DNA from 4 places in the Kocuria sp. WN036 genome. Region 3 is predicted to be linked to each of the others. Evidence: riboswitches for the same ligand, from Rfam matches in the RefSeq annotation. Region 3 holds a riboswitch; each other region holds the start of a gene.
The links. Region 3 has a riboswitch for S-adenosylmethionine ahead of CK505_RS13155 (bifunctional o-acetylhomoserine/o-acetylserine sulfhydrylase). Riboswitches for the same ligand answer to the same signal wherever they lie in the genome.
Positions count from the first base shown of each region.

Region 1 (3,171 bases), on a different contig from region 3:
GGCGTAGACGTCCACCACGGTCTGGGCGGCCTCGGGCTGCTCCTCGAGGAAGCTCTCGTGGGCGTTGAGGAAGCCGTAGGTGTTGAAGTCGACGTTGCGGTAGAACAGCTCCGCGCCGTTCTCCTCCGCGGCGGCCATGATCGGGTCGAGCCCGGACCAGGCGTCCACCTGGCCGTTCTCCAGGGCGGCGCGGCCGTCGGCGTGCTGCAGGTTCTGGATCGTGACGTCCCCGGCGTCCACCCCGGCCTCGTCGAGGGCCTGGAGCAGGAAGAAGTACGGGTCGGTGCCCTTGGTCGCGGCCACGGTGCGGCCCTCGAGGTCCGCGACCTCCTGCACCTCGCTGCCGGCGGTGGTGACCAGGGCGGACCACTCCGGCTGCGAGTAGAGGTCGATCACCCGGATCGGGGTGCCGTTGCTGCGGGCCAGCAGCGCCGCGGAGCCCGCGGTGGAGCCGATGTCCACCGCCTCCGCACGCAGCGCCTCGTTGGCCTTGTTCGACCCGGCGGACTGCACCCACTCCACCTCGATGCCCTCCTCGGCGAACGCGGTTTCGAGCCAGCCCTTCTCCTTGATCACCACGGAGAGCGGGTTGTAGGTGGCCCAGTCCACGCGGACGGTGCCGTCCCCGGCGGCCTCCGCGGGCGGCTCACCGGAGCCCTCACCGGCCATGCACCCGGTCAGGCCGAGGGCCAGGACGGCGGCGAGTGCGGGGACGGTGCGGACGGAGCGCTGGGGCAGGGGCATGGCGGAGCCTTTCGTGGTGGACGGACGGTGCCGGGCGGCGCGGGCGGGTGCCGCCGCTGGTCCGGGGAGGGGAGTCGGGGTGGGGGCGGGCCGCGTCAGCGGGTCGCGGGGTGGTGGGTGTCGACGCCGAGGTGGCCGAGGAGCTGCACGCGCAGCTCGGCGAGGACCTCGGAGGCCCGGTCCCGGGGGCGCTCGCCGGGGACGGCGAGGATCGTGCTGATCGAGGCCGGGGCGGTGGGCCCGGTCCGGCCCAGGACCACGATCCGGTCCGCGAGCTGCAGCGCCTCGTCGACGTCGTGGGTGACGAGCAGGACGGTGGTGGGCTGGGCCGCGTGGATCGTGAGCAGCAGGTCCTGCATCTGCAGGCGGGTCAGGGCGTCGAGCGCGCCGAAGGGCTCGTCGAGCAGCAGGACCCCGGGATTGCGGGCCAGGGCCCGGGCCAGGGACGCGCGCTGGGCCATGCCGCCGGAGACCGCGCGGGGACGGTGGCCGGCGTGCGCGGTGAGCCCCACCAGGCGCAGCAGGTCGTCGATCACGGCGTCCCCCTCGTCCCGGGGGAGTCCGCGGGGCAGGCCCAGGCGGACGTTCTCGCGCACCGAGCGCCACGGCAGCAGGCGGGGCTCCTGGAAGGCGACCGCGCAGCGCGGGTCGATGCCGGACACGGGGGTGCCGTCGATGAGCACCCGTCCGGCCGAGGCGGTGTCGAGCCCCGCGGCGGCCCGCAGCAGCGTGGACTTGCCGCACCCCGAGGGCCCCAGGACCGCCAGGACCTCGCCGGGCCGGGCCGTGACGTCGACGTCCTGCAGGACGTGGTGGGTCTCGCGGCCGGACGGGAAGGCCTTGCCGACGTGCTCGAAGGCCACGGAGAAGGCGCGCTTCGCGGTGCCCGGTGCGGTGGCCGGCGCAGAGCCCAGCAGGGAAGTGCTCATGATCAACTCCATCGGTCCTGGCATTAGCACCTCGCACGGAGGATCAGACGGATCCGTGCCGGTTGCTGCGACGTCGACGAGCCAGGTCTCTCAGCCGCTCCGGATGGTTACACCACCAATTGAACGTCCTCGGCGTGTTCCCTGGCAAATCCGTCGCATCCGTGGTGATCGCGACACATCGCTGGCACGGGAGCCCTCCGTGCCCCACCATGGACCCATGACGAGCCGCAGAAGCCCGGCCCGGGCGGACCTGGTATGCGACGCCTGCGCGGCGTTCGGCGCGGTCCTCGACGGGCTCGGCGACGACGACTCCTGGGCCGCCACTGGCTGCCCGGGGTGGTCGGTCCGGGACCTCACCCACCACTGCGCGATGGACGCCCTGCGGGGGCTGGTCGCGCTGCACACGCCCACCACCGCCCGCCCCGACCGGGACGCCGCGACCTACTGGACCGACTGGGGCGGCGATCCCGCGGGGGCCGCCGAGGCCCGGCGCCACACCCGCGTGGCCGCGTCCATGGTCCTGGACTGGGAGCCGGTGCGCGCCCTCCACCGCGAGACCACCCGGGCGCTCGTGCACGCCGCGCAGCACTGCGGCGACGGCGCGGTCCGCACCCAGGGGCACGTGCTGCGCGTCGAGGACCTGCTGAGCACCCTCGCGGTGGAGGCCACGGTCCACCACCTGGACCTGATCCAGCACCTGGACGGCTCCCCGGGTCCCGCCGTGGACGGGCTCGCCGAGGTCCGCCGGGTCCTCACCGACCTGTGGGAGCGGGAACCGCTCGAGCACTGGAGCGACGAGCACTTCGCCCGCGTGGGCACCGGCCGGGCGGAGCTGACCGCCCAGGAGCGTGCGGAGCTGGGCGCGCACGCGGACCTCCTGCCGCTCTTCTCCTGACCCTCCCCCTCCGCGAGGTCGCCGACACGTGCAATCCCGCGGAGGAAGAAGGAGGGGGAACGGGTTCCGTGCCAGGCTGGGGGCATGAGCCGCAACGACCCCGCCGTCATCGACCGCCTCATGACACGGCCCGGCCGGTGGGCCGTGGTGGGGCTGACCGGCAACACGGCCCGTCCGGCGCACTCGGTGGCGAAGCGGATCCGGGACGACCTCGGCATGACGATCGTCCCGGTCAACCCGAAGGGCGAGCCGGTGCACGGCGAGCCCGGCCACCGCACGCTCGCCGAGGTCCCGGGGCCGATCGACGTGGTGGACTGCTTCGTGAACTCCCGCCGCGTCGGCGCGGTGGTGGACCAGGCCATCGCCGTGGGCGCCGCCGCGGTGTGGCTGCAGCTGGGCGTCGTCGACGAGGACGCCGCCGCCCGGGCGGAGCGGGCCGGCCTCGACGTGGTCATGGACACCTGCCCCCTGATCGAGCTCCGGTCCCTGCTCCGGCGGGGCTGGACCCTGGACCCGGGCCGGACCCCGCCGCTCGCCCCGCCCGGCTGAACGACCCGGCTGAGCGACCCGGCGGAGCCGCCCGAACCGGGTGGGCGCAGGCCC
Region 1 is NZ_NSKF01000001.1:6,444-9,614, reverse strand. It holds gene CK505_RS00060 (aliphatic sulfonate ABC transporter substrate-binding protein) at 1-744, opposite strand, end outside; gene CK505_RS00055 (ABC transporter ATP-binding protein) at 840-1,673, opposite strand; SAM riboswitch class I at 1,679-1,783, opposite strand; gene CK505_RS00050 (maleylpyruvate isomerase N-terminal domain-containing protein) at 1,891-2,568, shown strand; gene CK505_RS00045 (CoA-binding protein) at 2,653-3,117, shown strand.
Region 1: it holds a riboswitch for S-adenosylmethionine, as region 3 does, so the genes downstream of both, CK505_RS00055 (ABC transporter ATP-binding protein) here and CK505_RS13155 (bifunctional o-acetylhomoserine/o-acetylserine sulfhydrylase) in region 3, are expected to answer to the same signal.

Region 2 (3,171 bases), on a different contig from region 3:
CCGGCGGAGCAGGTCGTCGAGGACCTCGACGGGGTGCCGGTGCACCGGCTGCCCGCCGTTCCGCTCACCGGCTACCCCGCCGTGCGGGTGGCCGGCGGGACCGTGGCCCGGGTGCGGCGGCAGCTGGAGCGCTTCCGGCCGGACGTGGTCCACGTGGCCTCCCCGTTCGTGCTGGGCCGCCGGGCGATCCTGGCGGCCCAGCAGCTCGGGGTGCCGTGCGTGGCGGTCTACCAGACCGACGTGCCCGGCTACGCGGCCAAGTACGGGGCCCCGTTCCTCGAGCAGCTCCTGTGGGGGCACGTGCGCTCCATGCACAACCTCGCCACGCTCACGCTCGCGCCGTCCACCGCGGCGGTCCGGCAGCTCACCGAGCACGGCGTCCAGGACGTGCACCTGTGGCGGCGCGGGGTGGACACCACCCGCTTCTCCCCCCGGCACCGGGACGAGCGGTGGCGGGAGGAGGTCGGCGGCGGCCGGCGGATCGTCGGCTACGTGGGCCGGATCGCCCCGGAGAAGCAGGTCGAGGACCTCTCCGCGGTCGCGGACCTGCCCGGCACCCGCCTGGTGGTCGTGGGCTCGGGCCCGGAGGAGGACGCCCTGCGCCGCCGGCTCCCGCAGGCCCACTTCACCGGGCGCCGCAGCGGTGCCGACCTGGCGCGCATCATGGCGTCCTTCGACGTGTTCGTCCACCCCGGCGAGTTCGAGACGTTCTGCCAGACGATCCAGGAGGCCATGGCCTCGGGGGTGCCGGTGGTCGCGACCGGCCGGGGCGGTCCCCTCGACCTCGTGGACCGGTCCCGCACCGGCTGGCTCTATCCCCCGGGCGACCTCGGGGCGCTGCGCGGGCACGTGGCGGATCTCCTGGGCGACGAGGCGAAGCGGGCCGCGTTCGGCGTCGCGGCGCACGCGGCGGTCCAGGGCCGGACGTGGGACGTGCTGGTCGGGCAGCTGCTCGAGCACTACGAGCGCGCCGTGGCGCTCTCGGCGCAGGGGCAGGGGCGCAGCCGCCGGCACCGCCGGGCCGTCTGAGGGCTACCGGCGGGCGGGGGACGCGTCCAGCACGGGCGCCCCGGTGCCGGCGTACCGCCCCGGCTCCGCGGTCAGCACGGTCAGCCCGTGGACCAGGGCCGTGGCCGCGGTGAGCCCGGCGAGCGGATCGGCCGCCCCCGTCGCGGCCAGCGCTCCCCACGCCCGGGCCACGGCGGCGTCCGCGGGGAGGACCCGGCCCGGGAAGCGCAGCTCGAGCTGCTCCGCCCACAGCGTCTCGTCGGGCCGCTCGGCGAGCAGCTCCCCGAGCACCGTGGCGGGCAGGAACAGCCGCCGGTGTCCGTGCCGGCGCAGGACCTCGGCCAGCTCGGGGCAGCGCTCCGGGGTGCGCACCCCCAGCAGCACGGAACGGTCCAGGAGGAGGTCCACGGCGGCGGGCCTCAGGCCGCGGCGGCGAGCTCCCCGCGGGCCGGAGCCAGCAGGAAGTCCACGAACTCGGTGCGGACCTGCACCACGCGGGCGTAGTCCTCGACGCTCATGGCGGAGACGCTGATCGCCGGGACGCTCGGCGCGGGGTCGCGGCGGGTCCCGTCCCCGGTGGCCGGGACGGCGTGGGAGGGCTGGGGGAACGCGCCCGTGCGGGCGGCGGAGTGGCGGGGGTCGGACATGACCGGGATCCTTCGTGCGCTCTTGCTCGCACCGGGTACCGCTGCTGCGGCGATGCGAGCCGCTTCGTCATCCGAACCACCCGTGAACATGGGGTTGGTGCCCGGTCAAGTCGGAGCTTGCCGACCGGGTCTCTTGAAGCTCTCCCCATTGAACCACATCGGCCGAACAGTGTCCGCGTGCGGCGACCCGGCCGGATCCGGTGCCCCCTCCTGTGCACAGGCCTTCCCCGGGGTGTCACCGCCCGGACATCTCGACGACACATCGTTGCGCTGGAATGGGTCCCGTAGTACCGGGGACGGCGCAGGCGACGGCCCCGCGCATTACGTTTCAGTGACACAACTCACGACTCGCTTGTCGAGGTGTCGGTGCCGCGGGGTAGCCTGAACCTGCTTCTCGAGATGCGGCGTCCACGCCCTCGGCCGGAGATCGACGATCCCCGGCGGAACCGTGGAGGGGCTCCGACCCGCTGCGCGCCAACCCGATGTTCCCGGGTGGATCGGATGACGAAGCGGCGGGCAACGCCATCGGATGCCTGCAAGAACGTCAGGAGAAAACATGACCATGTCCGAAGAAAGAACAGCCATCACCACCGACCAGCGCGAGGAGTGGATCGACGTGACCGTCACCGCCCTCCCCGATCTCCACCTCGTCCGTCTCACGTCGACCGACGGGGACGTGCAGGAGTACCTGAGCCCCGAGGCCGACGACCTGGCCGCCGCGGCGGAGCACACGGAGGGTACGGCGCAATGGTGCGCCAAGTACCGCCAGCTCCTCGTTCCCGGAGCCCTCGCGGCGACCGGACGGCACCCGTTCTTCAAGCTCCACCCCTCGTCCCTCCCGCTGTCGGCATAGCCGGCGGACAGGAGCGCACGGAGGCCGCAGCCCGTCGGGCTGCGGCCTCCGTCGTGCGGGAGGACGGTGACGTCCGGAGCGCCGGTGGGACCCGCGGGGTGCTCACTCGAGGCCGTAGTCCCCCGCCGAGCCCCAGCCGCCGCCGGCCTCGTCGGCGGAGCCGTCGAATCCCCACTCGGAGGCCTCGACCTCGAACGGCACGGAGACGTCCAGCTCGGCGTCGGAGACCCGGTTCACCACGAAGGGGTCCTCCGGCTCCTCCGCGGCGGGGAGCGGATCGGGAACGGTCACGGCGCTTCCTCCCGGTGCTGCTCGGCGGGTACGACGACAGAACCGCCGCCGGGCGCAGCCCGACGACGGTTCTGGAGGATCAACGGGCCGGAGCCCGCGGAAGATCCTTAGGAGATGACGTTGATGTTCGCAGCCTGGGGGCCCTTGGGGCCGTCCTGGGTCTCGAACTCGACGCGGTCGTTCTCGTTCAGCGAGCGGAAGCCGTTCGAGTTGATCGCGGAGAAGTGGGCGAAGACGTCCTTGGAGCCGTCCTCGGGGGTGATGAAGCCGAAGCCCTTGTCAGCGTTGAACCACTTGACGATACCGGTAGTCATGGGAGACCTGATCCTTCATGAGATGAACGTTTCCCGACGTTCGAGAAACAAAACAGTT
Region 2 is NZ_NSKF01000011.1:115,751-118,921, reverse strand. It holds gene CK505_RS09050 (glycosyltransferase family 1 protein) at 1-1,029, shown strand, start outside; gene CK505_RS09045 (PIN domain-containing protein) at 1,033-1,416, opposite strand; gene CK505_RS09040 (hypothetical protein) at 1,428-1,655, opposite strand; SAM riboswitch class IV at 1,669-1,794, opposite strand; gene CK505_RS09035 (hypothetical protein) at 2,212-2,508, shown strand; gene CK505_RS09030 (hypothetical protein) at 2,611-2,799, opposite strand; gene CK505_RS09025 (cold-shock protein) at 2,907-3,113, opposite strand.
Region 2: it holds a riboswitch for S-adenosylmethionine, as region 3 does, so the genes downstream of both, CK505_RS09040 (hypothetical protein) here and CK505_RS13155 (bifunctional o-acetylhomoserine/o-acetylserine sulfhydrylase) in region 3, are expected to answer to the same signal.

Region 3 (3,171 bases):
CCGCTCGGCCTCGGGGGCGCCGGGGCGGGCCCGGCCGGCCGCCACGTGGGTGTCCCCGGTGAGGGCGTGCTCGACGAGCACCGCGTTGGAGGCGTCCGGGGCGAGCGTCCCCCACGTCTCGTAGGCGATCCGGACGTCGGGCAGCCGGAAGCCCGACTCGAGCTCCAGCTCGCCGATCCCGGCGACCCGCGGCACGCCGTCCTCGCGGACGGCGGTCCCGGCGCCGGAGCCCCTCACGACCGTCACGGTCACTCCTGTCCTCCCTGCGCGGCCGCGGCCGCTGCGAAGCCCTGCTCCAGGTCCGCCAGGATGTCGTCGATGTGCTCCAGACCCACGGACAAGCGCACGAAGCCGGGCTCCACGCCGGCGGCCAGCTGCTCCTCGGGCAGGAGCTGGCTGTGCGTGGTGGACGCGGGGTGGATCACCAGGGAGCGGACGTCGCCGATGTTGGCGACGTTCGAGTGCAGGGTCAGGGCGTCCACGAAGGCGGCCCCGGCCTCCCGTCCGCCGTCGAGGACAAAGCCCAGGATCGACCCGGCGCCCCGGGGCGCGTACTTCTGCGCCCGCCCGTGCCACGGGGAGGACTCCAGCCCGGCCCAGGTCACCGAGCGCACGTCCTCGCGGGCCTCGAGCCAGCGGGCCACCGTCCCGGCGTTGGCCACGTGCCGCTCCATCCGCAGGGACAGCGTCTCGATGCCCTGCTCGATGAGGAACGCGTTGAACGGGGAGATCGCCGAGCCGAGGTCGCGCAGCAGCTGCACCCTGGCCTTGAGGATGTAGGACAGGTTGACGCCGAAGGGCCCCTCCGCGCCCAGGGCCTCGGCGTAGACGAGACCGCCGTAGGACTCGTCCGGCTGGTTGAAACCGGGGAAGCGGTCCGGGTAGCGGCCGTAGTCGAAGGCCCCGGAGTCCACGATCACGCCGCCGATGGCCGTGCCGTGCCCGCCGAGGAACTTGGTGGCCGAGTGCACCACGACGTCCGCGCCCCAGCGCAGGGGCTGGACGAGGTAGGGGGTCGCCACGGTGTTGTCCACGATGAGCGGGACCTCGTGGTCGTGGGCGATCCCGGAGACCGTCTCGATGTCGAGGACGTCGTTGCGCGGGTTCGGGATCGTCTCGGCGAAGAAGGCCTTCGTGTTCGGCCGGACCGCCCGCCGCCACGCCTCGGGGTCGTCGGGGTCGGAGACGAAGGTGGTCTCGATGCCGAGCTTGGGCAGCGTGAACTTGAAGAGGTTGTAGGTCCCGCCGTACAGGCTGGGGCTGGCCACGAGGTGGTCCCCCGCGCCGGCGACGTTGAGCACGGCGAACGTCGTCGCCGACTGCCCCGCGCTGAGCATGAGGGCGCCCACGCCGCCCTCCAGGGCGGCGATCCGGTTCTCCACGACCTCCGTGGTCGGGTTGCCGATCCGCGTGTAGATCGGGCCGAGCTCGGCGAGCGCGAAGCGGTCGGCGGCGGCCTGGGCGTCGGGGAAGACGAAGGACGTGGTCTGGTGGATCGGCAGGGCGCGCGAGCCGGTGACCGGGTCGGGGCTCTGCCCCGCGTGGATCTGCCGGGTCTCGAAGGCCCAGCCCCCGGGGTTCTCGGGGGTGGGGCGCTCGGCCGCGTCGGTGCGGGCGGCGGAGGCGTCGGTGCGGGAAGCGGGGAGATCGGACATGCCGTGGGACTCCTTGTGGATCTCAGGGGTCCCGTCCCGGCCGAGGCGGTGCGGCCGGGAACGGCCGGGCGCCGGGGACCCGCGCTTGCTCGCTCGCTGGTCGCGAGGAGCCTGGTCTTCACCCAGGGCACCCCACCGCGGTGGAGGGTTGCCGGCCAGCTAGCTGGGGCTTGGACGCTGGCGCTCATGACCTGGACAGCATTCTCCGGATCAGGCCCGCACGGCGTCAAGCCGGGGCCGGGCGTGACGCTGCGGCAGGGGTGCCGCCCGCACGGTGCCCGGCGCGTCGCGGACCGATTTGGAGACGAAACTCACAGGGTGCCACGATGTGCCCATGAGAGTCGATCACGTGTCCTACGCCTGCCGCCCGGAGGGCCTGGAGGCCACCACCGAGCGCATCGCCGACCAGCTTGGGATCGAACCGGTCAAGGGCGGGGTGCACCCCCGTTTCGGCACCCGCAACATGATCCTGCCGCTCACGAACCACCAGTACGTGGAGGTCGTCGAGGTCCTCCAGCACCCGGCGGCGGAGAAGGCCCCCTTCGGGCAGGCCGTGCGGGCCCGGTCCGCCGCCGGCGGCGGCTGGCTGGGCTGGGTCGTGGAGGTCGAGGACCTCGCCCCCTTCGAGCAGCGCCTGGGGCGCCGCTCCGTGCCCGGCCACCGGGTGTTCCCGGACGGCCGGTGCCTGGAGTGGCACCAGATCGGCGTCAAGGGCCTGATCGCCGATCCGCAGCTGCCGTTCATGATCCACTTCGACTCCGCCCCGGAGATGCACCCGTCCCAGGCGCGGATCACGGACGTCGGGCTCGCGGGAATGACCATCGCCGGTGCCCCGGAACGGGTCGCCGAGTGGCTGGGCGCTCCCGTCGAGACCGCGCTCGAGGACCTCGAGGTCGACTGGCGCTATCCGGACGGCACCCCCGGGGTGCTCTCCGTCTCGTTCAGCACCCCGGACGGCGCCGTCACCATCTGAGGCCGGGCACCGCGGGGCGGGCTCAGCCCAGCAGCCGGGCTGCCCCGAGGAAGCCGACGGCGTCCAGCAGGAAGTGCGCGACGACGAGGGGCATCACCCGGCCGGTGCGCCGGTAGAGCTCCGCGAAGACGAGGCCCATCACCACGTTGCCGAGGAAGGGCCCGATCCCCTGGTAGAGGTGGTAGCTGCCGCGGAACAGGGCCGTGACCACCAGCACCACGGGCCAGCTCCACCCGATGCGGGTCAGCCGGTCGGTCAGGAACGCGACCACCACGACCTCCTCGACCAGGGCGTGGCGCACGGCCGAGAGCAGCAGCACGGGCACCGTCCACCAGTGCGCGGCGAGCCCGGACGTGGTCACCTCCGCGGTGACGCCCAGGGCCCGGCCGGCGCCGTAGAGCGCCAGCGTGCCCAGGCCCATGAGCAGGAAGAGCACGGTGCCGAGGCCCAGGTCCGGGAGGGGCATCCGGGCGTCGAGGCCGATCCGCCGGCGGACGGTGCCCAGCGCTCCGGCGGAGCCGGCGAGCAGGTAGAGCGCGAGCA
Region 3 is NZ_NSKF01000021.1:19,674-22,844, reverse strand. It holds gene CK505_RS13160 (homoserine O-acetyltransferase) at 1-237, opposite strand, end outside; gene CK505_RS13155 (bifunctional o-acetylhomoserine/o-acetylserine sulfhydrylase) at 249-1,655, opposite strand; SAM riboswitch class IV at 1,732-1,847, opposite strand; gene CK505_RS13150 (VOC family protein) at 1,990-2,628, shown strand; gene CK505_RS13145 (CPBP family intramembrane glutamic endopeptidase) at 2,651-3,171, opposite strand, start outside.

Region 4 (3,171 bases), on a different contig from region 3:
AGAACTGGACGTTGAAGACGAGTGCGGCGGCGGTGCCGTAGAGGTAGAAGTCGTACCACTCGATGGTGGTCCCGGCGAAGGCCGAGGCCAGGACGCGCTTCTTGCCGTGGACGATGCTGCTGCGTCCCGGGGCGGCCGTGGTCGTGGTGCTCATGCGTCAGGCTCCTGGGGTTCGGTCGGCGTCGGTCGCGGCGTCGGTCGTGGCGTCGGTCTTAGCGACAGTTCTTGCGTCGCCGATGGCGTTCAGGCCCTCGGGCAGGGTGCCGTTGATGAGGTAGTCGCCGAGGGCGCGGGCGCGGAAGGCGATCGGGTTGTGAGTGGCCACGGTCTGGGCGTTGCGCCAGTGCCGGTCCAGGCCCTTGGCCGTGGACGTGGCGGAGGCGCCCACGGTGAGGAACAGGTCCTGGGCCGCGCCGAGCGCCAGCTCCGGCACGGTGACCTGGGCGTGCTCCACGGCGATCTCGGACTCGTGCAGCGCCGCCGGGAGGGTCCCGGTGAAGTCCGGCCGGTCGGCGCCGGCCGCTGCGGCGGCGGCGATCCCGGCGTCCAGGGCACGGGCGGCGTGCAGGACGGTGGCCTCGGCGGCGAAGGCCTTGGCGGAGATCCGTCCGGTGGCCTCCTGGATCAGCGGGTCGTCGCGGAACGGCAGGCCGAGCCCGGTGTTGAAGGTCCGCCGGCGTCCGGCGATGGTCTCCACCGCGTCCCTCCGGGCCGCCCGGGCGATGCCGGCCAGGACGGCCAGCAGCACGAGCTGGAAGAAGGCGGCCTCGTGGACGGCCTCCGCGCTGCCGGCGGTGCGGTCCAGCACGGCGTCGTCCGGGACGCGCACCCGGTCGAAGACCGCGGTGCCGGTGCCGGTGAGCTTCTGTCCGAAGCCGTCCCAGTCGTCCTCGAGCACCACGCCCTCGGCGTCCGTGGCGACGACGGCGAAGCGGCGCCCGTCGCGGCCGTCCAGGGCGGCCGAGACGCGGGTGTAGTCACAGAAGACGGAGCCGGTGGCGTAGAACTTCCGGCCGGTGAGCTCCCAGCCCTCGGGGGTCCGGCTCAGCACGGTGTTCAGGGTGCCCAGCGCGTTGCCGCCCTTCTCCGTGGAGGCGTTGCCCACGGTGGCCCCGGCCAGCACCCGCGGGTACCACACCTCCTGGAGCTCCCGGGGCAGGAAGCGCAGGGACTCCACGAAGCCGTGGTGGGAGCGGTAGAGGTGGGCGATGTTGGAGTCGGCCTCGGCCAGGTCGACCAGCAGCCGGGTGAAGTCCTCGAGGCTGACCCCGGGGCCGCCGTGGGCCGCCGGGACGCGCAGGGCACCGAACCCGGCCCGGTCCAGCCGGCCGACCTCCGCGTAGGGCAGCGCGCGCCGGAGGTCCCGGTCCAGGGCGCCGGCGGCGATCTCCGCGAACAGCGGCCGGAAGTGCTCCCGCAGCCCGGCGTAGTCCCCGGGCAGGCCGGCGGCGAGGTCCGTGCCGGCGCGGGGATGGGCGGTGGTCTCCTCGACCGTGCTCGGGGTCATGCGGTGGTCCTCTCGGTCGCACCGAGGATTGCCGGTCGGCCGGTCGCGCCGGGGCGGGTCCGGTGGCGGCAGCGCCGGAGGCTGACGTCACGGACCGACTGCAGATCCGGGATCTCCATCGGTTCTGGCATGAGCACCCTGACCCCGGAGGAGGGCGGGTTGCTGCGGCGTCGTCGAGCCAGATCTCTCAACCGCTCTGAATGGGGCGCTTGCCATGGGACCAGACAGCCCGGTCCGGGACCAACCGGATGACGCGCGCACGTCATGGAATGTCACGACGGCGTCACAGACCGTCACGTCCTCCGCAGTGGTGTATCGGCCTGGATCAGGAGAGCGGATGAGGAGTCCGGCACAGGAGTTCCGCGCAGGAGCCCGTCTCAGTAGACCGGCTGGTCCGGCTCCACCTGCGCCACCCAGGCGAGCACCCCGCCCTCGAGGTGGCGGACCCGCTCCTCCCGCCCGGCGTAGAAGGACCGTAGCGCGGCGAGCGCGGTCGCGGAGCGGGCCCCGGCCTTGCAGTGCAGCACGAGGTCAGCGCCGCGGGCCTCCGGGGGCAGGGCGTCCGCGCCGCGGTCCAGGATCTCCTGCAGGGGCACGGGCACGGCGCCGTCGATGGCCACGAGCTCCCGCTCCCAGTCCTCGCGCACGTCCACCAGGGCGAAGGACGCCTCCCCGCGCTCCCGGCGCTCGAGCAGCCGGGCCAGCTCGGCCGCCCCGACGGTCTCGGAAGCGTCCGCGCCGGGCAGCGCGCAGACCGCGGCGGGCCGGGCCACCGCGGTGACCGGGGCGGCGTCGGGATCCGGGGTGAGCCGCATCTCGCGCCAGGTCATCGCCAGCGCGTCGTGCAGCAGCACCCGGCCGAGCAGGGGCTCCCCGGTGCCGGTGACGAGCTTGACGGCCTCGGTGACCATGACCGCGCCGACGGTGGCGGGGAGCATGCCGAAGACCCCGCCCTCGGCGCAGCTGGGCACCTCGCCGTCCGGCGGGGCCTCGGGGTAGAGGTCCCGGTAGGTGGGCCCGTGCCCGGCCCAGAAGACGCTGACCTGCCCCTCGAAGCGCAGGATGGAGCCCCACACGCAAGGCGTGCCGGTCAGGGCGGCGGCGTCGCTGACCACGTAGCGGGTCGCGAAGTTGTCGGCGCCGTCCAGGACCAGGTCGTACCGGCCGATGATGTCCACGGCGTTGTCCGCGTCCAGCCGGACGGGGTGGATGCGGACCTCCACCAGCGGGTTGAGCGCGGTGACGGCCTCGGCGGCGGAGACGGACTTGGGGCGGCCGACGTCGGCGGTCGTGTGCACCACCTGGCGCTGCAGGTTGGAGACCGCCACCACGTCGTCGTCGACGATCCCGAGGGTCCCGACCCCCGCCGCGGCGAGGTACTGCAGGGCCGGGGACCCGAGCCCCCCGGCGCCGACGACGAGCACGCGGGCGTTCCGCAGCCGCCGCTGGCCGAGGGTCCCGATCCCGGGCAGGGTCAGGTGCCGGGCGTAGCGCTCGAGCTCCTCGCGGGTCAGTTCGGGGCCGGGCTCCACGAGCGGGGGCAGCGGGCTCACGGCCGCTCCCCCACGGGCGCCCAGTCCCCGCGCGGCACGTCCGCCGGGCCGTCAGCCGGCCCGGCACCGGCGGCGTCCGTGTCGATCCGCCCGGCCATCGACGAGGACGCC
Region 4 is NZ_NSKF01000009.1:118,893-122,063, reverse strand. It holds gene CK505_RS07970 (MFS transporter) at 1-154, opposite strand, end outside; gene CK505_RS07965 (acyl-CoA dehydrogenase) at 158-1,507, opposite strand; SAM riboswitch class I at 1,620-1,714, opposite strand; gene moeB (molybdopterin-synthase adenylyltransferase MoeB) at 1,885-3,060, opposite strand; gene CK505_RS07955 (thiazole synthase) at 3,057-3,171, opposite strand, start outside.
Region 4: it holds a riboswitch for S-adenosylmethionine, as region 3 does, so the genes downstream of both, CK505_RS07965 (acyl-CoA dehydrogenase) here and CK505_RS13155 (bifunctional o-acetylhomoserine/o-acetylserine sulfhydrylase) in region 3, are expected to answer to the same signal.